One region of the Aneurinibacillus thermoaerophilus genome, then DNA from elsewhere that is predicted to be linked to it. Evidence: riboswitches for the same ligand, from Rfam matches in the RefSeq annotation. Region 1 holds a riboswitch; the other holds the start of a gene.
What was found. Region 1 has a riboswitch for FMN ahead of K3F53_RS08000 (ECF transporter S component). Riboswitches for the same ligand answer to the same signal wherever they lie in the genome.
Positions count from the first base shown of each region.

Region 2: it holds a riboswitch for FMN, as region 1 does, so the genes downstream of both, ribD (bifunctional diaminohydroxyphosphoribosylaminopyrimidine deaminase/5-amino-6-(5-phosphoribosylamino)uracil reductase RibD) here and K3F53_RS08000 (ECF transporter S component) in region 1, are expected to answer to the same signal.

Region 1 is NZ_CP080764.1:1,511,369-1,526,324, reverse strand. It holds gene K3F53_RS08040 (CvfB family protein) at 1-707, opposite strand, end outside; gene K3F53_RS08035 (ATP-dependent helicase) at 704-2,833, opposite strand; gene K3F53_RS08030 (succinyl-CoA:acetate CoA-transferase ScpC) at 3,331-4,866, opposite strand; gene K3F53_RS08025 (LytTR family DNA-binding domain-containing protein) at 5,077-5,748, opposite strand; gene K3F53_RS08020 (GerMN domain-containing protein) at 6,025-6,684, shown strand; gene K3F53_RS08015 (YheC/YheD family endospore coat-associated protein) at 6,742-7,839, opposite strand; gene K3F53_RS08010 (DNA-3-methyladenine glycosylase family protein) at 7,995-8,624, opposite strand; gene K3F53_RS08005 (hypothetical protein) at 8,617-9,075, opposite strand; FMN riboswitch at 9,335-9,483, shown strand; gene K3F53_RS08000 (ECF transporter S component) at 9,491-10,087, shown strand; gene K3F53_RS07995 (hypothetical protein) at 10,249-10,407, shown strand; gene cbpB (cyclic-di-AMP-binding protein CbpB) at 10,545-10,988, opposite strand; gene K3F53_RS07985 (FtsK/SpoIIIE family DNA translocase) at 11,173-13,701, opposite strand; gene K3F53_RS07980 (RNA polymerase sigma factor) at 14,046-14,591, shown strand; gene K3F53_RS07975 (hypothetical protein) at 14,566-14,956, shown strand, end outside.
Region 2 is NZ_CP080764.1:1,134,609-1,149,564, forward strand. It holds gene K3F53_RS06100 (amino acid permease) at 1-72, shown strand, start outside; gene K3F53_RS06105 (aldehyde dehydrogenase family protein) at 215-1,660, shown strand; gene K3F53_RS06110 (DUF3870 domain-containing protein) at 1,754-2,095, shown strand; gene glaH (glutarate dioxygenase GlaH) at 2,481-3,422, shown strand; gene lhgO (L-2-hydroxyglutarate oxidase) at 3,543-4,775, shown strand; gene K3F53_RS06125 (peptidylprolyl isomerase) at 4,972-5,415, opposite strand; FMN riboswitch at 5,563-5,709, shown strand; gene ribD (bifunctional diaminohydroxyphosphoribosylaminopyrimidine deaminase/5-amino-6-(5-phosphoribosylamino)uracil reductase RibD) at 6,177-7,271, shown strand; gene ribE (riboflavin synthase) at 7,276-7,932, shown strand; gene K3F53_RS06140 (bifunctional 3,4-dihydroxy-2-butanone-4-phosphate synthase/GTP cyclohydrolase II) at 7,959-9,152, shown strand; gene ribH (6,7-dimethyl-8-ribityllumazine synthase) at 9,204-9,671, shown strand; gene K3F53_RS06150 (site-2 protease family protein) at 9,814-10,455, shown strand; gene K3F53_RS06155 (segregation and condensation protein A) at 10,471-11,226, shown strand; gene scpB (SMC-Scp complex subunit ScpB) at 11,226-11,816, shown strand; gene K3F53_RS06165 (D-alanyl-D-alanine carboxypeptidase family protein) at 11,968-13,071, shown strand; gene K3F53_RS06170 (nucleoside recognition domain-containing protein) at 13,072-13,656, shown strand; gene K3F53_RS06175 (spore maturation protein) at 13,656-14,189, shown strand; gene nagE (N-acetylglucosamine-specific PTS transporter subunit IIBC) at 14,458-14,956, shown strand, end outside.

The DNA of each region.
Region 1 (14,956 bases):
CGTCCTCCTCGTTCTTTTAAATAGCCGTAAATCATCTCCGCATCTTGGCTATAGCTTACTTCCTTGCGTCGCCTCGTCGTTATGTTCAGGCGGCCATCATCCCGCACTTTTGCAACGCGTCCGCTCACCCGCTGGCCAAGGCGCAGCGGTTCATCTGCTTCATCCTTATGGATAAATGCTAGATGCTGACCTTCCGTCAACAAAAATGCGCCAATCGCAATCGTTTTATATATGTAACCGGTAATATCTTTATTTGCTAAGTCTCTGGTCGCCGGTTCGGCAACTTGCGCTAGGTCTTCTTCCCGGCCCAGTACGGCCAACATCCTCCCCTGTCTGTCATGTTCTAATTGAACATACACCCGGTCGCCAGGGCGAGGCCATCTGCTTTTTGCCACCGGAAGTTGATCCGCCGGCAAAAGCAATTCTTTCTGTATCCCGTTATCCAAAAATACGCCGATCCGGGAAGCATCTTTTACTTCCAGCCAACCAAATTCGCCAAGCACTATATACGGTTTGCACCGGGTTGCCGCTAACCGATCTTGATGGTCATGGTACAAGAACACCTCCACCTCGGCTCCAACTTCCCATTCCTTCTCCGCTTCCCTCTCGTGAAGCAGCACATCTTGTCCATCCACTGATAAAAAATAGCCGAACGATGCCCGTCGTTCCACTCTTGCTGTAACAATCGTTCCCGCTTCCACTTTCACTGTTTGTTTCCTCCTTCATCTGTTACGTATGTGACCACAGCCTTTGACGCCGCTCGAAACGCCTCCAGCAGAAAAGGCGAAAGCGTGGCAGGTTTGCCGCGAAAATACCGTGGTGAACTAATATACAGTTCTCGCTTTGCTCGCGTCACAGCCACATACATCAGCCGCCTTTCTTCTTCCATCGCTTCTTCTGTTCTTTCCCCGTTTTTCTTATGCAGCCAAAAATCCGGCTTCTCATCCGGATCGACCGCAATGCTGTGTGGAAGCACTCCGTCGATGGCTCCAAGCAAAATCACAACCGGATATTCCAGCCCCTTGGCGGCATGAATCGTTTGCAGCGTAAGCCCCAACCCGGATTCACTTTGTTGGCGCCGCGTTTCCTTACGCGCGATCACCGTATCCACATAGGCGAGAAAATCTGCTACCGTCGCAAACGGTTTAACTGCTTCCTCCAATTCATACAGATCGTCGCGCAACAGTTCTTTATGATATGTAATCGCGCCGTTCTGCTCACTCCCAAGAAATTTGTCGTATCCTCCTCCGGCTTCGCTGCGAACTTCCCGCACTGCTTGCAATGGATTCAACTTGGCGATACTTTTCAACCAGTCCACCTGTTCATTTAACCGCCTGCGCTGGAACAAAGGAAGCGCTTCAAGGTACCGCAACGCTTCAAGATAAGACACGCCGCGCTGGATTGCAATGACCTGAATCTCTTTCATATAACGTGCCTTGCTAATATAAAGACAAGGCAAAATGCCCTCAAGTGCTGTCTCATTGTACGGATCAAGCGAAAGGCGCATAAAATCAAGCACAGGCCGAATGGTAGACAACTCATAAAACGTTGGATCGTCCCGATACGTCGTAAATGGAATGTTGCTTAAAAGCAACTTTTCATACAGTGTACGCGCTGTGCTATTCGTACGATATAGCACGGCAATATCACTGTATTCATACTCCCCAGACGAAACAAGCTTTTCAATCAGCATAAGCACCTGCTCCGCTTCCTTTTCCACCGAACGCGCGGCAAAATAAATCGGCAGGCCTGTCCCGGTAGGCAACACTTTCAATTGTTTCTCAAAGCGGCGCCTGTTGTGACGAATAATTTCATTGCCAAGGCCAACCACGCCTGCGGGAGAACGATAATTAATATCAAGCGTGATACGCGTACAATCCGAATATTCGTCCGGGAAACGCAAAATAATGGATGGCTCAGCGCCGCGAAAACCATAAATGGCCTGATCCGGGTCGCCGACAACGCACAAATTGGACTGCTTCGCCAACATGCGAATCATTTCATATTGTGCAATATTCGTATCCTGATATTCATCTACCATGATATACGCCATGCGGCGGCGCAATGCGGTTAAATAATTCGGATGGGCACGCAACGTTTCAATGCAGCCAGTGATTAAATCTTCATAATCAATCAGATGGTTATCACGCTTGTATGCTTCATAACGCTCAAGCACGCGACGTGCGTCATCCTTAAGTCCTTCCACTTCTTCCACCGCCCATGTACCGCCTACCAACAACAAATTGTTTTTTAAATACGCCAATAAAGCAAGCAACGTCTCCGGTTCATACTGCTCGCCCGTAGCCAACTCTTTCGTAATCTGTTCGATGAGAAATTCTTTCTGTTTCTCACTCATGATGCGGGGTGGAACATCCAGTTTATGGAAGTAAATTGTTCGTGCCAGCGAGTGGAAAGTGCCGGTAATCATCTGCTTCACCATTGCCAGGGTTACGCCCGGAATCGTCGCAAGCCGTTCCTTCATCTGCCGGGCAGCATGGCGGGTAAACGTGACAAGCACAATGTTTTGCGGTGGAACTCGCTTGACAAGCAACAAATAGGCGGTACGACATGTCAGCACGGTCGTTTTTCCGCTTCCGGCACCCGCATTAATCAGCACTGGCCCATCTACGGCGCGAACTGCCTGAATCTGTGGTTCATTGAGCCGGATGCCGATTCTTTCAAGCGCACGAAAAAAAAACGCATCTGGCTCCCCGTCCGCAACCACTTGTTCAGAGGTCAGTCCATCTGTCGTCTCTGCCTGCGGGATGGCGCAGGCCGCACTTATCCCACGGGGCAGGTTCCCCATCTCACACATCTCATCTTGTTGATTCATAATATAAATCAAACTCCCATTATGCGTAACTCCTTTTCCACTATACAGGAAATCAAAGCAAAAAGAAAAGAAAAAACCCAAAAATAATGAAACTGTAAAAAGGCGATAAATACCAAGTAGCTTCTATATCTTTATAAAATAATAAAGAAAGCGCTTCCTTCATGTGACATACTTACCGCATAAGGGAATGGAATAGGAGGAAATGTCAAAGAAACAAGCAATAAAGATTTCGCAAATTTTAGATAAAGGAGAGATGGACATCGAGAAAAAAGAAAAACCTCACATAATGGTTCCTGTGCGTTGTTCGACGCTTTGGAAACTCTGTTCCCATATCTACGTATACATGAGACAGCTATTCAGACGTACAAATACTAAATAAAGAGCAACCTTGGGCTGAAATGACCCCTGTCTGCTTGACAGGGGTCATTTCAGCCCAAGGTTGCTCTTCTTTATATCGTAAACTCTCCACTCCGTTTTTAACATTTTTTGTATATTTTTTATTTTATGCCAACTTCCACCGCTGTTTCTTCACTTTTCTCCTCCAGCATCGTGCCTTCTTTCTGATAGCGGATATGCCAAGAGAAGGCTTTTTCCAGTACATGCGGCGTTTGTCCCCCACGCTGGCACGCTTCTTCAAAATAGGCACGAAGCTGGGGACGATAATCAGGATGCGCACAGTTTTCAATAATGAGACGTGCGCGTTCGCGCGGGGAAAGTCCGCGCAGATCGGCGATCCCCTGCTCGGTTACGATAATATCGACATCGTGCTCCGTGTGGTCAACGTGAGATACAAACGGCACGATACTTGAAATAGTGCCACCTTTTGCCACCGATTTTGTGACAAAAATGCCAAGGCGGGCATTGCGCGCAAAATCTCCTGAACCACCGATACCGTTCATCATATTCGTCCCCATCACATGAGTTGAATTCACATTTCCATAGATATCCACTTCCAGTGCCGTATTAATCGCAATCAGACCGAGACGGCGAATAATCTCCGGATGGTTGGAAATTTCCTGCGGACGCAGCACTAGACGCTCTTTGTATTTTTCAAAATTAGGCAACACCTGCTTCGTTTTCTGCGGCGAAAGCGTAATCGAACAGCCAGACGCAAAGCGAATTTTTCCTGCGTCCAGCAGATCAAATACCGCATCCTGCAATACTTCCGAATATACCTCCAAATCCGTAAATTCGGAAGTAAGGAATCCATGAAATACCGCATTTGCCACGGAACCAATACCAGATTGCAACGGCGCCAGTGTCTTTGGAAGACGGCCTGCTTTCACTTCACCCCGCAAAAATGCGATAAGGTGTTCCGCCATAACGGCAGTCTCTTCATCCGGCTGCACAATAGGCGAAGTTGTATCCAGCTCGTCTGTAATAACAATTCCCCTGATTTTTTCCAGCGGCACCGGTATTGCCTGCGTGCCAAGGCGCTGGTCAACACCGGTCAGCGGAATCGGCTGGCGCTTGCCCTGCGGCCCGACATCATACAAATCATGAACACCCTCAAGGGCCAGTGGCTGCGCCAGATTCAATTCAACAATCACTTCCTTCGCCTTCTCCACAAAAATACAGGAATTGCCGACAGAAGTCGTAGGCACAATATACCCTTCCTCTGTCACCGCAACCGCTTCCACAATTGCGATATCGATAGCGCCCAGCGCGCCCGCGCGCACCTGTTCCGCCGTATGGGATAAGTGCTGATCAATATATAGCAACTCTCCACTATTGATTTTGCTTCTCATTCGCTTCTCAGCCTGAAACGGAAGACGGCGATGAATAATACCAGCCTCAGCCATAACACCATCTACTTCCGAACCGATGGAAGCGCCGGTATATACATTAATTTTAAAGGATTCGCCACTTTTCTTTACCCGTTCTACAAGCGCGCGCGGGACGGCTTTCGCATCGCCCGCCTGCGTAAATCCGCTAAGTCCTACGGTCATTCCGTTTTGAATCCAGGTTGCCGCTTCCTGTGGGGTGACCAAGCGTTGTTGCAGTGTTTTATTGCGTAAACGTTTTTCCAGCATGATTACCGCCCCTTTATGAAAACGTTATTATTTTAACAATTTATAATTTAAACAATAGCACGTATTGTCTTTCCTCACCTTATAAAGGTGATAAAGAAGAAATTTTAACGATAAAACAGAAAATAAAAGGATAAAACCCTTTCATAATCTTGCTTTTTGAAAACGTTTTATATTTTGCGCAAAAAAAAAAGAGAAGAGACGGTCTCTTCTCTAAAATCCGAGCAAGCGCCGGAACGAACTTGCGTATTTCTGGCTAACCGGAACGCGAGTACGTGCCGGATCATTCATAATAAGCATGAATGTAGAGTGAAAATCTGGATGAATTTCATCGATCGAATATACGTTAACCATATACGCGCGATGGCAACGCACAAAACGATCCTGCGGCAACATATGCTCTAGCTCGACCAGACTATGCTTATTAAGATACATGCCACGTTCCGTATATAAATACGTCTTGCCTTTTTCAGATTCGATAAAATGAATATCATAGAGAGGAATCGGCACCCAACGATCTTCTCCTTTACCGATAAGAAAGTGATAACGCGGCCACTTCGCTTGCACCAGCCCGGCTCCCGGCGGGAAAATCGCCGTGATACATCCTTCCGCATCCCCTTCTTTCAAAATCGGGGTGCTCATCGCGTAATACGGAACACCAAACACGCTGTTTTCAAGATACTGCTCGATTTTTTTCTTCCGCATCAGCGCTTTGCGCGTCAGCGTTCCTTCCTTCACTTCATCACCTGGTTTAATTTTCAAATCGATCGCCCTGCTGGGCTGATAATAAATAAATTTAGATGTGTCAGCAATTGCAATGGACGCTTCCTTCGGAAACACGTCGCTGATTGCCTTGACAATCGAAAGCATCGCTGAGGTTTCCATTCTGTCATCTCCCACACTCTCATTCGATGCTTATTTTAGCATAAAAATGAATAAAGAAACGCATCGTTTTCACCTGTCATACGTCTAACTTATATAAGGCAAACCCTGTTAAAAACTAATGCCTTTGTCAACACTTTGGGTGTATATTTCTTCATAGAAACAAAGGAAAGTTTAGCTATAAAAAAGAGAGATTAGGACTTACGCAGGTTTTATATGGTAACCTATTTATGTAAGAATAAAAACTAAATTATTTTTAGACAGAAGGGAAGGATATATATGCGTCTACCTCGCACACTTTTTTTCATCATATTTATTGTTATACTAGGCCTTACGGGATGTACCTCTTCTGCACCAAGCAACGGGGCTTCCCAGAATCCAAACAACCCAAATTCTCCAGCTGGACAACAACATAAGAATAACAGCGACAACCAGCCATCTCCATCCGTTGGGCAGTCAAACGAGCAATCTGCTTCGCAAAACAATGATATGGATAAAAAAAATGACGAAGAGATTAAAGAAAAAGAAGTGATGTTGGTGTTTAGCGACGCCAATCTAATGGAGCAATACAAAGAACCTCGCGTCATCAAATATAAAAAAGAAACAAACTTGCCGACCATTGCCCTAAAAGCGTGGCAAAATGGTCCGCAAAATAAAAATCTTGTAACGCTCATGCCTAAAAACGTAAAAATCCAGTCCCTGAAAAAGGAAGGAGATACAGCAGTCGTTAGTCTTTCCCAGGAAATTAAACAGGCTAATCTTGGTTCCAGCGGCGAACAATTCTTGCTGGAAGAGATGGCTACCATCCTCAGCCAGTTCGGCTATAAAAACATGAAAGTGCTCATCGACGGTAAAGAAGTGGAAACCATACTTGGTCATATGGATACGACAACACCGATTGAGCCATTGAACCTTGACCAACTAAAAGAAATGAAGTAAGGCAACTTCTGGCTTTTGCTTCACAGGAAAAGGCAGTACCATATGGTGCTGCCTTTTTCATTTTTCGTTTTTTATTTTTTCAAGCACATACTTCGCGTATCCCATCGGATTGGCATACGTCGCCTTCCATTCTTTTATCATTCGCGCATTGCGAAACGCATAGCGCTGATCCCGACCATTGCATTCAATAAACAGAGGCTTTCCTTCCTTCGTAATGCCAATATCAAGCCCCACATCGGCAAGGCCCGGAATCGCTTCTTCCAGCCGGCGTACCACGCGAAGCGCAAACTCCGATACTTCCTGCTCTATTATTTGTGTATCCAGCGCTGGATATGCCGAAAGCAAAACCGGGAGCCGATATACCTTACCTCCTTGCCCTACATTGCTTAAAAAATGGCCAGGCGGCGCTACTTTACCAACCATTCCCGTGACCTGCCAGTCCCCAGACACATCTTTTTGGACAGAAACGCGCAAATCAAACGGCCGGCCCTGAAACGTAGCCAACGGCAACTGTTCCTGAATATGAAATCCGCGTGCTTGAATCCGTCGTATCAGTACGGTCGGCAACTTCTTAGAAAAAAATGTATGACGCCATACCTTTCGGCCATCTTTCCGCATGACATACGATAAGCAGAATCTATTCTTTTTTCGCACAATCTGCATAATGCCCGCTCCAATGCTGCCGCTGTTTGGCTTAACGAACAGCGCATCGTACCTCTGCATCATATGGCGTAAATTTTTCGGCGTTCCGCTGATCGTATGCGCCAAATGTGGGCGTATGGAAGGATCGGTCCATAGCAACGAATGGATATACAATTTGCTATAGCGATTCCAACGATTAAATACAAATATCCCGTTTTCCATCAACCGGCTCAATTTACGTCTGGCATATGCCGAAAACAAAAGCGCCCGGTTGTGAATGACGCGCGGTACAGGCACAACGACACGCTGATATTTTCCTTCTCGCTCTATGTACGCAGGAACGGTCGACCGATCCGGGTACAAATCTCCAAGGTGAATATAGCAAGGTTTCAGGCCATGCATGCGAGCGCCCTCTTCATAAAAGGCGAGCACTTCAGTTTGCGTCCGCCCGCTCAGAATACCTCTGTATATCGTTTGATTAAGCAATATGCCTACATACGAAACTTTCATCATGAGCCTCCTTGTCTGCCTTCCTCTATAAAATATGAGATAGCAAAAAGGAGGGTGCGTACTTTCCGCTTGCAAGCATCAAAACATAAAGGTTAACGTTTAGGGACAACGCCATTACTACTATAGAGTAGTGAAATGCTGAATTATTCGTTGTCTGGCTATAATTCCGGCTTGTTATTCAGGCTGCGCCACAAATAAAGGCAAGCGATCGATTCATACGGCGTCCACTTGGCTCCGATTTCAATCATTTGTTTTTTATCAGGCAGCGCGGGAAGGTCGTAGTTGAACTGGATGGCTTTTTTAATTCCCAAGTCATCTACCGGAAACACATTAAGACGCCCGAGCCCAAAAAGCAAAAACATTTGCGCCGTCCACACACCAATCCCTTTCACTTGGACAAGGCGACGAACAACTTCCTCGTTCGACAAAGTGGGGAATTCTTCTTCTTTCAATCTTCCGTCAGCAAAAAACGCAGCTAAATCCTTTAAATATCTAATTTTTAAATAAGATAGACCGCAGGCGCGTAACTCTTCTTCACCCGCAGCAAGGATGGGTTGCGGCGCCCACTCCCCGCTAAAATACGCGCGAACTTTCGCTGCAATAGCCGCCGCCGCTTTGACGGAAAGCTGCTGTGATACAATAGATTCACACAGTATCGCAAAATAGTCAGTCCGCGTTTTCCATGGGTACCGGCCATATGCATCGATTAAACGGCCGATAATCGGGTCTTTTTCCGCCAGACGCTTTACTCCTTCAGCAAACGCTTGTTCATTTGTATTTTCAATCATTTCCCGCCCCCCTATGTAAGAATTCCGTAAGCGCATCCTGCTTTGCCCAATATGTAATCGGTCGGTCATTTTTTTTTGCGTCAAAACAGCTAACAACAAAATCATTGCGATACGGCGCAATGACAAGCGAATTTCCATCCGTCCGCACCATGCGCAGCAAAGGCCCTTGTTGGGTATTCGCCAGCGACTCTATTTTTTGTACCGGTTTAGCAGCATTAAATAAATCAATAATCCGCTCCCGTTCTCCACTTTCTAGCGCTCTTTCATTCCCATCCGAATCGCGCAAAATGACAGCATTTACCTCATCGGGCGAAACAGCACGATGCAAATGGTCACTGGAATAGTATTTTTCCAAGCGTTTTACCCACGCATTTGGCAAACCGAATACAATTACAAGCACAACCACAACAATATAGCCGATCCATTCCGCATATGAAATCCCAAAAATCATCTTTTTCTCCCCTTTTCCTCACTTCTTCTTTCATTCGCTTAAGTTGAATTCTTCTTGCCTATATTGTACAGCAAATTGCGCTATATAAAAGCGCTTTAATTTTATGACATGGTTTCGAAGTAAAAGATGAAAGGCAGGACGTTATAAGCAGTCACAATTGTTTGTTATTTATTATTTCTCCTCATGAAAAACAATGGATATTGACTTCCATATATTTTCGTGACATATTTCTAAATAGATTGTGAAGTTTGTAACACAAACAAACCTTCAGGACAGGGTGAAATTCCCGACCGGCGGTGATGGAGCCAATTCTCCTCAGTCCGCGACCCGGATGCAAAATGGCGAGCATCCGGCTGACCCGGTGAAATTCCGTGACCGACAGTATAGTCTGGATGGGAGAAGGGAGAATTGAATAATGAAAAGAAAAGTACGAAAGACAGCGTTTTTGTCATTGCTGTCCACCATCGGATTTCTACTAATGTTTGTGGAAGTCCCGCTGCCGATGTTTCCAGCTTTTCTCAAGATCGGTGTAAGCGAAATTCCCGCGCTTATCGGTGCCATTCTATTTGGCCCACTCGCCGGAATGGCGGTCGAATTTATTAAGAATGTGTTGCATTTTCTCTTGACAACTCAAGGCGGCATGGCAGTCGGCGAATTGTCCAACTTCATTGCCGGTAGCACATTCGTTGTTGTTTCTGTGTGGCTAATGCGCATGCTACGGCAGAGCAAAGTAAATTTCTGGTTGGGGATGACCGCGGGTACGATGGCGATGGCGTTTATTATGTCGGTTGCCAACTATTTTATTTTTATTCCGGCCTTTGCCTACGTGATGGGCATGTCAGTTTCCGACATTATCGGCTGGTCACAACAGGCGAACAGCAGCATTACCAGCCTCTGGACGCTTATCGTTTACGCGATCTTACCGTTTAACCTGATTAAAGGGATAGCAGAAGCGGTCATCGCGTATCCAATTTACAGCCGTCTTCGTCCGGTGATACAAAGCGGCGAGTAATATGGAGCCATTCAGTTTTATATAAACAATAAAACACAAAGAAAGCTTTCGCTGTACGGCGGAAGCTTTTTTGTTTTAGCAAAAAAATTTTAGTCCCCCCCTTAAAACCGCAAATATTGCACGAATACATATGACAAAGAAAAAGAACGAGGTGACGATTCATGAACCGTATTGAAATTTTGGTTAATTCTGCGGATGAAATGTGCCAAACGATGAAAACCTTGCAACACTCTTACCCTAACGCTACATTTGAAAAACTCGAATATATTGGGATCGAAAACGGGCAACTTTCCATCAAATTATCATACATACTTAACTAATATCATTTTTGACGTTTCGGCATTTGTAACCACCTCTTCCTGTACTTATGTTACTTTTCAGCGAACGAAACCAAATTGAATAGTCAATCATTATGTTTCTTATCCACTTAAAAAGACAGGCATTTACGTAGCCTGTCTCATTTTATACCGTATTTTAAATACTTATGAACATGGGCCAAAATTGATTTGCGGGTTAAAATTCCAACAAACACCCCGTCCTCATCAACAATGCACAAGAACGGATGATTAATAGAGAGTTCCAAGCCGCGGAAAAAGCTGCCATCCTCCTTCATCCACGCCACTTTTTTGTTCATGACTTCTTCCACTTTCCGCTCGCCCAGTTTATCATATTCAATCTTTTCAATCCCAAGAATGGAATCCAGAATAAGTGACATGCTGATAAGTCCTTTAAGCTTATACTCCCGATCCAATACTGGAATGGCAGAATAACCCGATTTTGTCAAAACGAGCAGGGCGTGCTCCAACGTGTTGCCTTCCTGTACAATCGCTACTTTATTACCTGGAATCATCAAATCTTTAATCGCGATATCCAACGATACGCTTTTTACCATTTTCCCCATACATCCACCGCTTTCTTATCATGAAAATTACTTTATATTCTAATTCTATCATGAAAACGTTTTCTATACATATAGTTCCCATATGTCTGCGCCGCCCATTCCACACGGGACGTGCGCGCCGAGCGGCGCAAACCGCTCGGGCCACTATCCTATCCGTTTCTTCCTACCGTTTTTGACCTTTTTCTCAGGAAATTTGGGAATCGTTCCGCGAAATTAACACTTCGCGCGGTTTGCTACCCTCATAAGGACCAACAATGCCGCGCGCTTCCATCATATCGACAAGCCGCGCTGCACGCGTATAACCGATGCGAAGCCTGCGCTGTAAAAGCGAGACGGAAGCCGTCTGCGCTTCGCGCACAAGTTCTACCGCCTGCTCATACAGTTCATCTTCCGGTTTCCCCACGGCTGCTGTTTCCTCTTCACCTGGCATCATCTCCGGATGATAGCGCGCCTCCTGTTGACTTTTGACAAACGTGACGACTTTCTCTACTTCATGATCGCTAACAAATGCTCCTTGAATACGCACCGGCTTGGATGCGCCCATCGGCAAATACAGCATATCACCGCGTCCAAGCAGCTTTTCTGCTCCTCCCATATCCAAAATCGTTCGGGAATCGGCCATTGAAGACACACCGAACGCGATGCGCGACGGAATATTTGCTTTAATGACTCCAGTAATCACATCAACGGACGGCCGTTGAGTAGCAATAATCAAGTGAATACCGGCCGCACGGGCCATTTGCGCCAGGCGACAAATCGCGTCTTCCACGTCTCCCGGCGCCACCATCATCAAGTCCGCCAGCTCGTCCACGATAACTACGATAAGCGGAAGCGGTGCCACCCCTTCCTGCCGCGCTAACTCGTTGTACCGCTCCAAATCACGTGTGCCTGACTTAGCAAACAATTCATACCGCCGCTCCATCTCCTGTACAACTTTTTTCAGCGCCATCGAAGCGCGACGCGGATCGGTGACAACCGGTGATAATAAATGCGGAATTCCATTGTATACATTTAATTCTACCATTTTTGGGTCAATCATCATTAATTTCACTTCGCTCGGTTTTGCTTTGCATAAAATACTCATAATGATTCCGTTAATGCAAACCGATTTCCCGCTGCCTGTCGCGCCGGCCACAAGCAAGTGCGGCATGCGCGCCAAATTGGCAATGATCGGCTGTCCGGAAATATCACGCCCGAGCGCAATGCTTAGCTTATCTAGAGATTCTTGGTACTCACGGCTCTCCAGCACTTCACGCAACGTAACAAGTGCCACTTCATCATTCGGCACCTCGATACCGATGGCAGACTTTCCGGGAATAGGCGCTTCCATCCGGATTCCGCGCGCAGCAAGCGCTAGGGCAATGTCGTCTGCCAGCCCGACAATTTTACTTACTTTAACCCCAATGGCTGGCTGGATTTCGTAACGCGTAACTGTCGGCCCACGCTGAACTTCCAGCACTTTCGCCTGAACGCCAAAGCTTTCAAGCGTTGTGATGAGCTTGTGTACATTGCTCTGCACGTTCTTTGTCACTCCGCCGGGCTTTGCCCCTTTCGGACGATCCAGCAACTCGGGCGTCGGCAACCGGTATGATGGGTGATCGTCTTCCCCTTCAAAAGCGAGCGGCAAATCCGAAGGAGCTTCCAGCAGCTCCTTGCTCTCTCTTTTTTGGCGCCCGTGCAATTTTACTTTGATTTGTGCGCCCTCTGTTTTCACTTCAGATTCAGGCTCCAGCGCATGTTCTTCCTGCCGATACACGTTTTCAGCAAAATCATGAACGACGATTTCTTCTGCCTGCTTCGGCTCCGGCGCATCACTCAAAAAAACGCCCGCCTTTGGAACCGCCGCTGCTCTTTCCGCCATATGGTGCCGCAACTCTTCGCCACCCGTCTCATCCGACGTTAAAGCAATGTTCCGGTTTCCGAACCAACGAGCGATAAAACTCGGTTTCCTTTCCGCCTTTTCCTCGGTCTGCATGTCTTCTTCCGTTAGACTTTCTTCATATGCCTTACGCTCCGCCTGCTCCCGCAGCCGCTGCTCCCTCCGCTCGCTCAACAGCACAAGAGCATCCTGGCCCGCAGCTTTCATCCGCGCTCCTCCCGCGACAAGCATACGACGCACCGCCTGAAATAAACGCACATACGAAATTTGAAAAGCCAGCATCATGCCGATAAGCACCATGAAAACAACAATAAGAGAAGTACCTGCCGAACCAGCCGCCGCTGAAAAGAAGGCATAGCCAATAGCGCCAAGCAATCCTCCACCTACATCAGTTGTGGACGGTTTCCCTGCTTCCACCTGTCTTTTTTCCTGCAGCAGCTGTTCCCACGTCACCGATAAAACGGACTGTCCCGCAAATTTTCCTCCGGCGGTCAACTCGTCAAATAAAAGCATATGATTCCAGACAAGAAGGGAAAAAAACAGAAGAAATACGCCAATCCAACGTTGAGCCAGCAAATAGGGCCATTTTTGCTTCGCCATTACATACACGCCGATACCGATGCCCATAAGCGGCAGCATAAAATCCCAGGAACCGGCCACAATGCGAAAAATCCAAGCAAAATAACGTCCAAACCAGCTCGTGTTGGAGAATGTAAGCAGCGCCAAAAGCGAGAAGGCAATTATAACAAGCCCATATAATTCGTAGCGGAGAAACGTCCGCGTATCTCGCTTCCTACCTCCAGCTTCTTTCGCGCTTTTCTTTTTCTTCGCCACCGGCTTCACCACCTCGGAATTATGTATCAGCCACACAGGCAAAAAGGCAGCCGAACCAACCCCTGGCTGCGGTTGCCTTTTTGCCTGCCCTTGCGTTCGTATGGTCATTATAACACAAGAACATACGAGCGGTCATGATGGGTATTCTGTCGATATATAGGGAAAAAGAGCGATTTTTGCCGCAGCCTCATCCCCCGGAAGTTACTGATTCATAACGTCGCTATTCTCATGACGGCCTCCAAGTCCAAGCTCAAAAAATTATGTCTTTAAATCTTTTTTTCTATTTCTTTCGTTATATTAAATGAAGTGAGGTGAGACGATTGCAAAGCGATGAGCAACTCATCATGGAAATACGCAAGGGCATCGAGAGCTCGATGGAAGTGCTTATAAATCGATATTACAAAATGGTCTTTGCTTATATCTATCGAAATGTAGGCGAATATCATCTCTGCTATGATTTAACGCAAGAAACATTTATTAAAATGATCAAAAACATAGACACCTTTTCTACGGAGGGAAGTTTTAAACACTGGCTGATTAAAATCGCTCTAAACACGTGCCGGGACCATTACAAAAGCCAGGGGTATAAACTGGGACAAGCTTCATTCACCTGGACAGATAAGATCTCCGAGAAAAATGAACACGTTATCGATTTGATCCAGCACAAAGTGGAAAGTGAATATATCCGTAACGCCGTAATGAAACTTCCTGCCTATCAGCGAGAAGCGATTGTGCTCAGATTTTATCATGATCTAAAAATCAAAGATATTGCGAGCATTACGTCCAGCAGTGAATCTACCGTAAAATCCCGGATCATGCAGGGATTATCCAAACTAAAATCGATTTTGGAAAGGGACAAAAACGATGAAAAAAAGCAAAGCCAATACTGAATTTCCTGAGGATGTGTCACATGCTGATCTGCAGCAAATCATAGCTAATTTAAACAAATTTGAAGTTAAATTCCCAGATCAAAACGAAATCAATTCAACAATAGAGACAGCCAGAACCCAGATGCGTATTCGGGCGCGGAAAAAGTCGGGGTTCTTGTGCCGATTCAGCCGAATCATTTGGTTCGCTTTCTCTGAAATCTCGGTTATCCGTCCGATTTATTGGCTCACTAGCATTGCCTTATATGTAGCGGGGGCATTATTCACATGGTTGAGTGCGATGTCGAATCCCTACATGATGCTACTTGCCCTCTCACCTACACCTTTCATGCTCGGACTAATCGAAGTCTTTAGAGGACGGGATGAGC
Region 2 (14,956 bases), 380 kb from region 1:
TATTTTGTATTTTATCGTAAGAAGCAACCGTCTTCGGGCTTCGAAGAAAGGCAAATCGAAAAAGTGATATAATCAAAAGACACTGACAAATGCAATTTTGTTAACTTAGGATTTCGTTTACATTTAACGCAGGCAGAAGATCGAAAAAGGAAGCACAAGGTAAAAATTTGCAATTTTTAAAATAGGTGTTTTAAAATAGGTGGTGGACAATAACATGCGTTATTTAAACTATATCAACGGTGAATGGAAAAAACCTGTGAGCGGCGAATATATCGAAAATCGTAACCCGCACAACTGGGAAGAAGTGCTAGGCGAGTTTCCGATGAGCGCAGCGGAAGATGTGTATGAAGCGGTCCAAGCAGCGAAAAAAGCGTTTGCGGTATGGAAAAAGCTTTCTTTTCAGCAGCGTGCATCCTACTTGCTAAAGGCGGCTGAATATTTAAAGGCAAATTTGGAAGAAGTAGGCCGCGATCTAACGCTAGAAGAAGGGAAAACGCTGGTGGAGGGAATCGGAGAAACACAGCGGGCCATCAGCATTCTCGAATACTATGCGGCGGAAGGACGGCAGCCGGTCGGTGAAGTGGTTCCTTCGGCGAACGCGGAAACGTTTCTTTATACGACCCGTGTGCCAGTGGGGCCGATCGGTCTGATTACGCCGTGGAACTTCCCGATTGCCATTCCTGTGTGGAAAATGGCTCCGGCGCTTATCTATGGCAATACCGTGGTCATTAAACCTGCCGAAATTACGCCGAAATCTGTGTACCATGTAATGAAAGCGTTTGAAGCAGCGGGCCTTCCTGCGGGTGTTGTTAACTGCGTGTTTGGCAGCGGTTCGGTTGTCGGGTCAGAGATCGTTGAACATCCGGATATTAAAGCAGTGTCTTTCACCGGCTCAAATACGGTTGGCCTGCGCATTCAAGAGCGCGCAACTGCAAAAGGAAAAAAAGTGCAGCTGGAGATGGGCGGTAAAAACCCGCTTATCGTGCTGGCTGACGCCGATCTGAACAAAGCGGTGAATATCGCTATTAGCGGCGCGTTCCGTTCCACAGGACAAAAGTGTACGGCCACAAGCCGTGTGATTGTGGAAGAAGGAATTTATGATGCGTTTCGTGACTTGCTTGTTGAGCGTACGAAAGCGCTCAAAGTGGGCAATCCTCTGGAAAAAGACACGTTTATGGGCCCGGCTGTTTCTAAAACACAGCGCGATGGTATTATGGCGATGATTGAGGCAGGAAAACAAGAAGCGACGCTGCTTTGCGGCGGTGAGGCGCCGGCCGATCCGGAACTTGCGAACGGCTTCTATGTGCTGCCGACGATTTTTGAAAACGTAAGCCGCGACGCCCGTATCGCGCGCGAGGAAATTTTTGGGCCGGTTATCGCGCTTTTTAAAGTAAAGAACTACGAAGAAGCAGTTGGACTGGCGAACGATACAGAATATGGCCTCAGCTCCGCGATTTGCACGAATAACCTTACCTTGGCGCAACGGTTCGTGGATGATATTGAAGCGGGCATTGTGCACGTGAATTCAGAAACAGCGGGAGCGGAGCCGCAAGTGCCGTTTGGCGGCTGCAAAAACTCCAGCACTGGATCCCGTGAACAAGGGAAAGCAGCGATTGAATTTTATACCCAAGTGAAAACGGTATACATGGATCGGATGTGACATTTTGTATTTCATCATAAAAAATTGACACCTGCAAATATGCAGGGGTATGATCAGGAGAAAGAAAATCTCCCGGAAAGTGGTGTTGTGGTTATGTTCACAGGCAAGACGTATTTTATCGCAGGCCATGCTCGTTTGCCGCAGGGAATGGCGGCACGCAGCATTTTTGATACGTTGACGATTACGGTTGAAGCGGATGCGAAATACCACGTGATTCTGGAAGCGTCCTGTACGCTTGCGACCGAACACGGCCGGGATTTTATCGGTCAATTGCTGCGCGGTTGCAGCCTGCAGGATGGCATTGAAGCGCTGAGCCGGCGCATCATAGACTTTTATCAAGGTAAAGCCCAGAATGCACTTGTCGCTGCTCTTCGTGATCTGCATAACCAGTATTTACTTTATAAAAATAGCGAAAATAGTAAAAAAAATGATTGACAAAAATTTAAGATTACGATACCATTAAAATATAAATGCAGTAGCAAATGACAGAACCTTGCAGAGAGGTTTTCCCTACTCGCATACCGGTTTCTGTCAAGCCTGTGAATGAATTGTTTTATAAGAATTGCATACATGAAACTGTCTAATTTACTGCCCTTCAAGTAATTGGAGAGGTTTCGTAAATGAGAGCCAGTTATACTTCAACCCTTGTTTTTGGGGAGAAGTGTAACTGGCTCTTTGTTTTTATGCGCAACAGGTTCACCCTTCATCTGTCGCGCATAAATAACCCCAAAGGCTGACAGGCCGGACTTGGTCGGACACCGACACGATCTTTTCAGCTGTATGACTCACATTTTTTATCAAATGGAGGAGGAACGAAACGATGACAATGGCTACCGAGACAAAAAGAGAGATGAAATTTGTGCAAAAACAACCAGGCTATGAAATTATGCCGCATCCTGACCACAAAAGGCTATATCACATTCAGTTAGATGACCGATTGCTTGAAACGTTTTTTGCCGGCTGCAAAGAGCACAGCGAACAATCCTTGCGCTATGTTCCGTATTCCCGGCAAGTGCTGGCGCACCAGTTCAGAGAATTGTTCGGTCAATCGTTCATGGATAATATCCGCGAAATTCTTCAGGATCGCGAATCAGGCGGCTTCACTATCAGTGTGCAGGGCAAAACGGAAGATGTAGAAGATTTTGTAAAATTTGGGACAGCTTTAACGCACCTGATCGGCATCCCGAACTTTGACGCGATGACCGGAACATTCTATGCGCGTTTTACAGTGAAAGATACAGACAACAGCGACTCTTATTTGCGTCAAGCGTATCGCCTGTTCACACTTCATACGGATGGCACATTCGTAGATGAGCCGACAGACTGGTTGCTCATGATGAAAATGGACGAGAAAAATGCGGTTGGCGGTGAATCTCGTTTGCTGCATCTCGATGACTGGGAAGATCTTGAAAAGTTCAGCAAGCATCCGCTCGCGAATGTGAAAATTACGTATAAAGCACCACCGAGCAAAAATGTGGAGCAAGTTGTGCATCGCGCTACTTTTTATGAAATCAATAACAAGCCTTGCATCTGCTTTATCGACCAATTCGCGTATCCGGAAACGATCGAACAGGCTCTTTATTTGAAAGAGTTATCTGAATCCCTGGAAAATTCTCCGGCAGTGCATGCGTTAAAACTTCCGGTAGGCGATTTGGTGATTCTGAACAATAGCTTCTGGATGCATGGTCGTGCCCCGTTTGAAAAACATCCGGAATTGTACCGTGAGCTGATGCGCCAGCGCGGGTATTTTGCCCGTGTATAAAAGGATTACAGGCAGGCCTCTCTTCTTGCAGGCCTGCCTTATATGGCATATAAATATAAATAATAAAAATAGACAAATACTAGCAGCATCCCATAAATGGGGATAGAGGAGGAACATAGCATGTATGATTTTGCGATTGTCGGCGGAGGGATCGTAGGCTTATCGACAGGGATGGCGCTCATGAAGCGGTTTCCGGGTGCAAAGATCGTCATGATTGAAAAAGAAGCCGATTGGGCCCGGCACCAGACGGGACACAATAGCGGTGTTATTCATTCCGGGATTTATTATAAGCCTGGCAGTTTTAAAGCGCGTTTTGCACGGGAAGGGAATGCAGCGATGGTGAAGTTCTGTGAAGAACACGGCATTGCATATGAAGTGTGCGGCAAGGTGATTGTAGCAACAGAGCCGGAAGAGTTGCCGCTGATGGACAATTTATATAAGCGCGGTTTGCAGAATCAATTGAACGTAACGAAAATTGGCCCGGAAGAATTGAAAGAGATTGAACCGCATGTGCGCGGCCTTGGCGCGATTCGTGTGCCGAGTTGCGGGATCGCGGACTATAAAGGAGTTGCTCGCACGTTTGCGCGAATGATTGAAGAGGGTGGCGGTGACTTGCGCCTGTCCACCAAAGTGGAGAATATTGCCGAGGAAAAAGGCGGCGTCACAGTTGAAACAAATCGCGGCACGATTAAAGCACGCTTCCTGATTAACTGTGCCGGCTTGCACAGTGACCGGGTAGCCAAAATGGCCGATATGCACACCGGGATGAAAATCGTGCCATTCCGTGGTGAATACTATGAATTGATTCCTGAAAAACGCCATCTCGTAAAACATTTAATTTATCCGGTGCCTAACCCGAACTTTCCCTTCCTCGGTGTTCATTTTACTCGTATGATTAATGGGGAAGTTCACGCTGGGCCGAACGCAGTATTAGCCTTCAAGCGTGAAGGTTACACCAAAAAGGATATCAGTTTGAAGGATCTGTTTGAGGTGTTAACCTATTCAGGCTTCTGGAAAATGGCAATGCCAAATATGAAGGAAGGTATCAACGAAATGGTTCGCTCTTTCAGCAAACAGGCGTTTCTGCGCAGTTTGCAACGTCTGATTCCAGAATTGACTGAGAAAGATATTGTCCCGACCCATGCCGGGGTGCGGGCACAGGCGATCATGCACGATGGAAGCATGGTGGACGATTTCGCCATTTTTTCAGGTAAACGCTCGATGCATGTATGCAATGCCCCTTCACCAGCAGCCACAGCCTCTATCAAAATCGGTGAAGAGATCGCAAATCGTGTGCCGGATCATATGATAGACAATATAAAGAAAACGATAGCCCCGGCCGTTCTGGTATAGTTCGATGAATACGGCCACGATGTCAATTCATTGCCACTGTACCTGTCCTCTCGTATCGCGCCCGAATCTGAGATTTTATCGTCCCTGCGGGAGTAATGGTACATTTGATAAAAATATCTACATATAAACCCGAAAGGCAAAAAGCCGGAAATCGGGCGCGCAGGAAGTTTATCCTTTGCGCCCGCTGGTGCATACATTATTCTTCATCCCATACTTTTACCGCAACCATTTTATCACCGTTGCGTAGATTTTTTGCGTGCTCAAGCCCTTCGATAACTTGCCCGAATACAGTATGCACGCCGTCGAGGTGCGGCTGTGCTTCATGCACGATGAAGAACTGGCTGCCGCCGGTGTCTCGTCCTGCGTGTGCCATGGAAACAGCGCCTGGGATGTGTTTATGTGGATTCCCTTCTGTTTCGCATTTGATCGTATAGCCCGGGCCGCCTGTTCCTGTGCCGTACGGGCATCCTCCCTGGCTTACGAAGCCTGGAATGACACGGTGGAACGTAAGTCCGTTATAGAAGCCGGAATTGGCGAGCTTTTCAAAGTTTGCAACCGTACCCGGAGCGGCTTCAGGAAAAAATTCGATCGTAATTTTGTTGCCGTTTTCAAGTTCAATGCTACCTTTTTTCTTTGCCATGTTTGTTCCTCCTTATTGGTTCGTTCGCTCTATTCTATCATAGGACGTTTTAAAGCCTCAATGTGCGTATGCTTGTTTCACATTATAAAATTTTCGTGTGGACAGCGGAATATCAATTGGCTATACTAAAAATACAACTGAATTATACAAATCCTTCGGGGCAGGGTGAAATTCCCGACCGGCGGTGATAGAGGCTACGAGCCTCTTCAGTCCGTGAGCTGCGGCTTTTTTGGCCAATGCTGACCCGGTGCAAGTCCGGGACCGACAGTATAGTCTGGATGGGAGAAGGATGGATCAGAGCACGCCAGGTGTTGCTTTCTTGTAGTTTTTTGTATGCATTTTATTTGCTGCTGTATTGCCTTTGCTTCGTGGAGCAAGGCGAAGATGCTGCGGTACAAATGTCAAAGTATTCAAGGTGATGTATACAGCTTTCCTTTTACAAGTTTGCTGTATCTGACTAAAGAAAACAAAGATTGTTCCTGGCCTAGACTAGATCTACCTTTTTGTGAAAAAGCCCTGAAAACGGTTGAACCGTCTTTCAGGGCTTTCTATATGTATGGCTTTTTCGAGGAAAAAGGACGAGGCATAAGTACGCGAGTTGCTCACAGTATGGCAACGGGAGAATTCAGATAAGTCAAAACGCTTTTGTTGCATAGATAAGGCAAGCAGAGCGCGCAATCCATCTCTCTTTTCTTACCCCAGGGAAATTCCGTGAAAAGAGATGGTATTGTGCGTTTTTGTTTTTGATGGAAGGAGAAGCGATGATGGAACACAGAGAGTACATGGAGCTTGCGCTTAAACTTGCGGCGGCGGCACGCGGGCAGACAAGCCCGAATCCCATGGTCGGTTGTGTGCTTGTAAAAAACGGGGAAGTCGTTGGTATGGGTGCCCATTTAAGGGCTGGGGAAGCGCACGCGGAAGTGCAGGCGCTGCGCATGGCGGGCACGAAAGCGAAAGGCGCCACTGCCTACGTAACGCTGGAACCGTGCAGCCATTATGGACGAACCCCTCCCTGCGCGGATGCGCTTATTGAACATGGTGTGCAGACGGTGGTTGTCGCCATGCTGGACCCGAACCCGCTGGTGGCGGGCAGAGGAGTAGCCAAACTTAAGGAAGCAGGAGTAAACGTCCTGACGGGTATATGTGAAGCGGAAGCGAAACGGCTGAACGAAGTGTTTATTACCTTTATTACAACAGGCCGGCCGTTTGTTACCGTGAAAACTGCGATGACGCTTGACGGAAAGGTGGCGACATATTCCGGAAGCAGCCGCTGGATTACAGGTGAGGAAGCGCGTCGGGAAGTGCACCGTATGCGACACGAGCACGACGCAATTCTTGTAGGAGTTAATACGGTGCTAGCCGATAACCCGCAGCTTACAACCCGGCTTTCACCTGGCGGCAAAAATCCGATTCGTGTCATCGTTGACACGACGCTGCGCATTCCGATGGATGCAAACGTGTTAACGGACGGACAGGCTCCGACCTGGATTTTTACGACGGAACACGCGGACAGGACGAAGCGGGCGCAGCTTGAAGAGAAGAGGATCCGCGTTTTCTCCACCGGGGACGGCCCGAAAGTCGACATTGACTGCTTGCTTGCGACCCTCGGCGAACAGCAGGTTTCTTCGTTGCTGGTTGAAGGCGGCAGCCAGATAAACAGCGCGTTCTTACACGCGCGGGCGATCAATAAAGTCGTTGCCTACGTCGCGCCGAAGCTGGTAGCGGGCCAGAATGCTCCCACGCCGTTCGGCGGCCTGGGAATTGAAGAAATGGCGGATGCCATTTCACTTATGGATGTCTCGTTCGAAAAAGTGGGGAACGATATGAAAATTTCTGGATATCCGGTCTGGAGGTAAGCGTATGTTTACTGGGATTATTGAAGAAATTGGAACCATTCGCCGCATTCAAAGAGGGAACCGTTCCGCCGTCCTGGAAATTGCGGCTGAAAAAGTGCTGACAGATGTGAAATTGGGTGACAGCATTGCTGTGAATGGTATTTGCTTAACGGTTGTTGAGTTTTCTGGCCGCCATTTTACGGTGGATGTAATGCCGGAGACGCTTGACAGGACAAGCTTATCCGCTCTTGGCCCGGGTTCTCCGGTCAATCTAGAACGGGCGCTGGCCGTAGGGGATAGACTTGGCGGCCATTTCGTCTCCGGTCATGTTGACGGGACAGGCGTTATTGTCGACAAGCGTCCATACGATAATGCCATGTTGTTTGAGGTGCGGACTGGAGAGGAGCTTTTGTGGTATATTATTCCAAAAGGTTCCATTGCTATTGACGGGATTAGTTTAACCGTCGTTGATGTAGCGGGAGATGGCTTTACGGTATCCATTATTCCGCACACGCTGGAGGAAACGATCTTGCAATACAAAGGAAAGGGCGACCTCGTCAATTTGGAATGTGATATGCTTGGCAAATACATTGAACGGTTCATCGCTCGGCGCGACTTGCGTGATCGGGAAAAACAACCGACGCTTACGAAGGATTTTCTCGTCGAACATGGGTTTTGTTGATTGAGCGCTGGAAAGGAGTGGGGAATATGTTTCATTCAATTGAAGAAGCGATTCAAGATTTGAAAAACGGCAAACCGGTAATCGTCGTGGATGACGAAGATCGCGAGAATGAAGGCGACTTTATTGCGCTGGCGGAAAAAACAGACGCCGCGATGATTAATTTCATGGTTACGTACGGTCGCGGTCTTGTGTGCGTGCCGATTACAGAAGAGCGCGCCGCTGAGTTGAAACTTGAGCTGATGGTAGACAGGAATACGGATGCGTACGGGACCGCGTTTACCGTCTCCATCGATGAGAAAACAACCACTACTGGCATTTCCGCGCATGAGCGGGCACAGACGGTGCAGGCGCTGCTTGACCCGGCCAGCAAACCGGAAGATTTTCGCCGTCCCGGCCACATTTTCCCGCTTATTGCAAGAAAAGGCGGCGTATTGCGTCGGGCCGGCCACACGGAAGCGGCTGTTGATTTGGCGCGTTTATGCGGCGCGTATCCGGCCGGTGTTATCTGCGAGATTATGAACGAGGACGGAACGATGGCGCGGGTGCCTGATCTGGTGCGGATCGCTGCAAAGCACGGACTCAAAATGATTACGATTGAAGAATTAATCCGTTATCGCATGCGTTTCGACAAGCTCGTAAGGCGTGAAGTCGAAGTGGAGCTGCCCTCTGAATACGGACATTTTCGCATGGTAGCATATACGAACGATACAGATGATAAAGAACATGTGGCACTGGTTAAAGGAGACATCCATCCAGATATACCGACGCTTGTAAGGGTGCATTCCGAATGTCTCACTGGCGATGTGTTCGGTTCGTTCCGTTGCGATTGCGGTCCACAACTTCATGCGGCGCTCAGACAGATCGAAGAAGAAGGGCGCGGCGTGCTGTTATATATGCGCCAGGAAGGGCGCGGCATTGGCCTTATTAACAAACTGAAGGCGTATAAACTGCAGGAGCAAGGGCTTGACACGGTGGAAGCAAACGAAAAGCTGGGTTTTCCCGCCGACTTGCGGGAGTACGGCATTGGCGCGCAGATTCTTGCCGATTTGGGGCTGGGACAAATCCGCCTTCTGACTAATAATCCCCGCAAAATTAAAGGCATTGAAGGCTATGGCCTGTGTGTAGTGGAGCGCGTGCCGCTGCAGATGGAGGTGGTGGAAGCGAACGAACGGTATTTGCGCACGAAGAAAAGCAAGCTCGGCCATTTATTGAATTTATAATCGCTTTGCATTTGAACCATAAAGATATAGTAGAAAAATGGAGGAATGATGATGGCAAAAGTATACGAAGGAAATCTTGTGGGAACAGGGCTTAAAATTGGCATTGTCGTTGGACGCTTTAACGAGTTTATTACAAGCAAGCTTTTGACCGGCGCATTGGATGCGCTGAAGCGTCATGGTGTGGCTGAAGACGATGTGGAAGTTGCTTGGGTACCGGGAGCTTTTGAAATTCCGCTCATTGTCAAAAAAATGGCAGAATCCAGCAGGTATGATGCTGTCATTGCGCTTGGCACGGTGATTCGCGGCGCTACACCACACTTTGATTATGTATGCAACGAAGCAGCGAAAGGCATTGCGTCCATCGGACTGACCACTGGCGTACCTGCGATTTTTGGTGTGCTGACGACCGATACGATTGAGCAGGCGATCGAGCGCGCTGGCACAAAAGCAGGCAACAAAGGTTGGGAGGCGGCGGCCACAGCGATTGAGATGGCCAACCTGACAAAAGCTTTTGCATAATGCGGATAGCTAAATAATGTGCCCCTGTTTTCGCAACGGAAAGCAGGGGTTTTTTCACGAAAACGGGAAAACGGCAGAATTGTGCAGATGACAGGCATATGGTAGAATGAGTTGCAGCTTGATACGGTAAGGGGGAGCGGCATTGTTTTATTTTGACTGGGATTCGTTGCTTTATCGAGTGATTGCGTTTGTGATCGCGTTTTCTGTTCATGAGTGGGCGCACGCGTATGTTGCTTATAAATTGGGAGATCGTACGGCAAAAAACGAAGGACGTCTGACGCTCAATCCAATTAGCCATGTTGATCCGTTCGGGATGCTGCTGATTCTATTCGGGCCGTTTGGTTGGGCGCGTCCGGTGCCGGTAAACATGTTTCATTTCCGCGGCAACCGCCGTTTAGGCATGGTATATGTAGCGGTCGCGGGACCGTTGACCAACTTGATTTTAGCGTTTTTGTTTTTGCAGCTACATGTATATTTGCTTACGAGTGGTGTGATGAATACGTGGCCGACATGGGCTGAAACGCTTGCGGTAAACACGGTCGCTTGGAGCTTTACTATTAATGTAGCTTTGTTTGTGTTTAATATGCTCCCGTTTGCTCCGTTGGACGGTTCGAAATTTTTGCGTTATATTATGCCGCGTCGCTATGATGCTTTCTTTGAGCGAATGGAGCCGTACGGCATGTTTGTTCTGCTCCTGCTTATTTTTATTCCTGGTCTTGGCTCGATCATTTTGTACACACCATTTGAATGGGTGCGAAACATGCTGGTTTCCTTTGTACAGTAGAAAGGTGGACGATCGGTGGGAGTCGATATCAAACTTGATACGTTTGAAGGGCCGCTGGATTTGCTGCTTCATTTAATTGAACGGGCGGAAGTCGATATTTACGATATTCCGGTTGTAGAAATTACCGATCAGTATATGGAGCATTTATATATTATGCAGGAGTTGCAGCTTGATATCGCGAGTGAATTTCTTGTTATGGCGGCGACGCTGCTCGCGATTAAAAGCAAAATGCTTTTGCCGCGTCGCGAAGAACCGGTGTTTGATGAATGGGGCGCGGAGGTTTATGAAGAGGAAGGCGACCCACGGGAAGAGTTGGTGCAGCGCCTTTTGGAGTATAAAAAATACAAAAAAATCGCGGAAACATTCCGTGATCGGGAAAAAGAGCGGAGCCGTGTGTATACGCGACCGGCGGAAGATTTATCTCGATTCATTCCGGAAGATGAGAACCCGATCGCCAACGTGACGATTTACGATCTGGTAGATGCGCTTCAGAAAGCGCTAAAGCGAGTGAGCCGCAAGGAGCGTGCGGTGAAAGTGCAACGCGACGAGATTTCGTTGCGCGATCGCATAGAGGAAATCGAGCGGTTGCTTGCGGTAGCTGGCGGAAAAATATACTTCTCTCAACTTTTAGAAAAAGGAAACTCCAAAATCGAGATCGTAACGACATTTCTTGCGATCTTGGAAATGATGAAGAAGCGAATCGTTGTTTGCGAGCAGGACGGATTATTTGAAGATATTACAGTATCGCGGATGCAGGAGGATGCGGTATGATTGACATAGAACGGTTGAAGGCGATTGTGGAAGGGCTCCTGTTCGTAGCCGGGGACGAAGGAATTGAAGCAAAGCAGCTTGCTTCGATTCTCGATCTGGAAATCCATGAAGTAGTTGCCCTTATGGATGAAATGAAAAAAGACTATAAAGAACAGAATCGCGGTTTGCAAATTGTCGAGATTGCACAGGCGTACCAGTTTACGACGCGTCCGGAATTCGCGGAGTATTTTGAGAAACTGGCGCATACGCCGTCACACGCAACGCTTTCGCAAGCGGCGCTTGAGACGCTGGCGATCATCGCGTACAAGCAGCCGATTACGCGTCTGGAGCTGGAGGAAATCCGGGGGGTAAAATGCGAGAGCGCAATTAATCGCCTAACGAGTAAAAATTTAATTAAAGAAGTGGGCCGGGCTGATACAATAGGCCGTCCGATTTTGTACGGTACAACCAAAGAGTTTCTTGAATATTTTGGCCTGCGCAGTCTGGATGAACTGCCGCCTCCACCCGAATTCCCTGCGGAAGGCTCCGAAGTCGAAGAAGAAGAAGCGTATCTTTTCTATCAGAAAAATAAAGCAGAACCTACACCCTAAGCGGATACAGAGCGCTTAGGGTTTTATTATTAGTGGTTGCGGGTGATAAGAAGCTAAAATTTGTTTGAACGCTCATAATCTCCTGGATGAGCCATATACATGTACATAGATGGGACAGGACAAACTGTGCAAATGGCAAAGGGGGATCGGAGTGAAAAAGCTCGTTTTTATACTCATTGCTTTTCTGATGATGCTGCCGCAACCGACGATCGCTGCCGGGCCCGCGCTTCCGCCCGTGTCTGCGGAAACCGCCGCACTTATTGACGTCGCCACCGGACGCATTCTCGCGGAAAAGCAAGCGGACAGACGAATGCGTATTGCCAGCCTGACAAAAATTATGACAGCTATTGTTGCGCTTGAAGAAGGGAATAGTCAGGATATTGTCACAACGCCGAATAGCGCATACGGCAAAGAGGGCTCCTCCATTTATTTGAAGCGTGGCGAAAAAATGAAAATGGAAGATATGTTGTACGGCTTGATGCTGCGTTCGGGTAATGACGCTGCCGTGGCGATTGCCGAACATGTGGGGGGCTCTATCGAAGGCTTTGCTCGTCTTATGAACGAAAAAGCGGAATATATTGGCATGCACTCCAGCCATTTTACGAATCCACATGGACTTGATGATAGCGACAATCACTATTCTACAGCGCGGGATATGGCGTTGTTGACCGCGTATGCCCTGCGCAACCCGGAATTCCGCAAAATCGTTTCCACACAAGTAAAATACATTCCGTGGGAAGAAGAGCAATGGGATCGCAAGCTGGTGAACAAAAATAAAATGCTCCGCCTGTATAAAGGAGCAGACGGGGTAAAAACGGGATACACAAAACTGGCGAAACGGTGCCTATCTTCTTCCGCTACCCGGAACGGACAACAGCTTGCTGTCGTAGTATTAAATGCGCCGCAGGATTGGGAAGACTCCATGAAATGGTTGGATTACGGATTCAGCCAGTTTCCGCGCACGGAGGTTATACGCGCGGGCGAACGGGTAGGCGAAGATAAGCGGGAAGATGGCGTACTTGCCTATTATACCAAGCAAGCATTCTCCTATCCGCTGTCGCAAGAGGAGAAATCGCGGATAGAAAAGCAATTGGTTCGCAATATTCGAGGGCCGTTCCTTGAGATTAGGCTTGATGGTAAACTCATTGGGCGGGTAGCGCTTACGATCGAACAGGAAACAGTGGCACAGGCGATCGGGAACCGCTTTACATCGAATCTGGAATCGTTCTTCAGGACGATGCTGGAGGGGATGTAGATGGTAAATTATATTTGGGCGGGTATGATTTTTATCGGAATTGTGACCGCGTTTGTAACAGGAAATGTGGACGCGGTCAACAAGGCGGTGTTCGAAGGAGCCAAAACCGGCGTGACTGTTACGTTTGGGTTAATCAGTATTCTTATTTTCTGGATGGGTGTGATGAAAGTGGCGGAAGAAGCGGGCCTGCTGGACAAAATGGCTCGCCTGCTTGGGCCGCTCGCCCGCTGGTTATTTCCTACCGTACCGAAAGATCATCCTGCTTTTGGCTACATTCTTTCAAATATGACGGCCAATCTCTTTGGTCTTGGAAATGCGGCGACGCCGATGGGGATAAAAGCGATGCAGGAGCTGCAAAAGCTAAATCCTGATCCGAAGACCGCCACCCCAGCGATGTGTACGTTGCTTGCTTTAAATACCGCTAGTATGACGCTGATTCCCACTACGATTATCGCGATCCGCATGAATTACAATTCGGCCAATCCGGCGGAAATCGTCGGAACGACCCTTCTTGCCACGTTTATCGCTACTACAGGTGCTATTCTGATCGATCGCTGGTACCAGAGAAAGGAGTGGAAGCGGTAATGTATGCCCTTGTTACACAATTGTCCGTCTGGGCGATTCCGTTCCTTCTTTCATACGTACTTGTATACGCGCTCTATAAAAAGGTACCGGTCTATGACACGTTCATCTTCGGCGCGAAGTCCGGTTTTGGAACTGCCATACGCATTATGCCCCACCTGGTTGGAATGATGGTAGCAATTACGATTTTTCGTGAATCGGGTGCGCTTGATGTGCTGCTTAGGCTGCTCCGTCCTGTGCTTGATCTTGTACATTTTCCAGCGGAGGTTCTGCCGCTCTCGCTTCTGCGTCCCATTACCGGTTCGGGATCGCTTGCGATTACAACTGATCTGATCGCGCAGTATGGTCCAGATTCATATATTGGTCGCCTGGCGAGTACGATTCAGGGAAGCACAGATACGACATTGTACGTGCTTACGGTGTACTTCGGCGCGGTGGCGGTGCGTAACACAAAGTATGCGCTGAAAGTCGGACTCATGTCCGATTTTATTGGCGTGATCGCTTCGCTTCTTGTCGTTTGGTTTGTGTTTGGATAAGTTTTATATCTTTTCCGGAGCGGGGGTAGTGTAAAGAGATAGCGCTACCCCGCTCCAAAATATACGGGTATAAGAAAGCGCATTCATCACATGCTTGACAAAAGGCCCCCTTATTCATTATATTTTACTTAAGTTATATTTTGCTTAAATCTTCCATCAAGCATGTTACCTTAAGTGGGCATAAGCTTGAGAAGCTAATTTTTTGCTTCTTAAGCTTATGCCCACTTTTATTTTTTTTTGAATTTTAAAAATAAAGGGAGGAAATAGGATGATGAATGTATTAAGTGCATTACAAAAAATCGGTCGCTTACTTATGATGCCGATTGCGGTCTTGCCGGCAGCCGCAATTCTTTTGGGAATCGGTGCCATGAAATTTCAAAATCCATTCATGGCACACCTGGCCAAAATTTTTTCGGCAGGCGGAGGGGCGATACTTGGAAATCTGCCGATGTTGTTTGCCATTGGCGTTGCCATCGGTTTGACGGATGGAGCCGGTGTTGCCGGGCTGGCTGCGACGCTTGGTTATTTTGTTCTAACCAATGTGTTGAATGTTTTTGATGTTATTGGGCCGAATGGAGAAAAGATTGTTCATTTAGATATGGGGGTAATAGGGGGGATTATTACTGGTGCTGTGACAGCTTTTTTGTATAGACGATACAAAGACATTCGACTGCCGCAAGCGCTTGGCTTTTTTAGCGGAAGCCGATTTGTTCCGATTGTTACTGCGCTGGTGATGGTTGTTTTTGGTGTGGTGATGGGCTATGTAT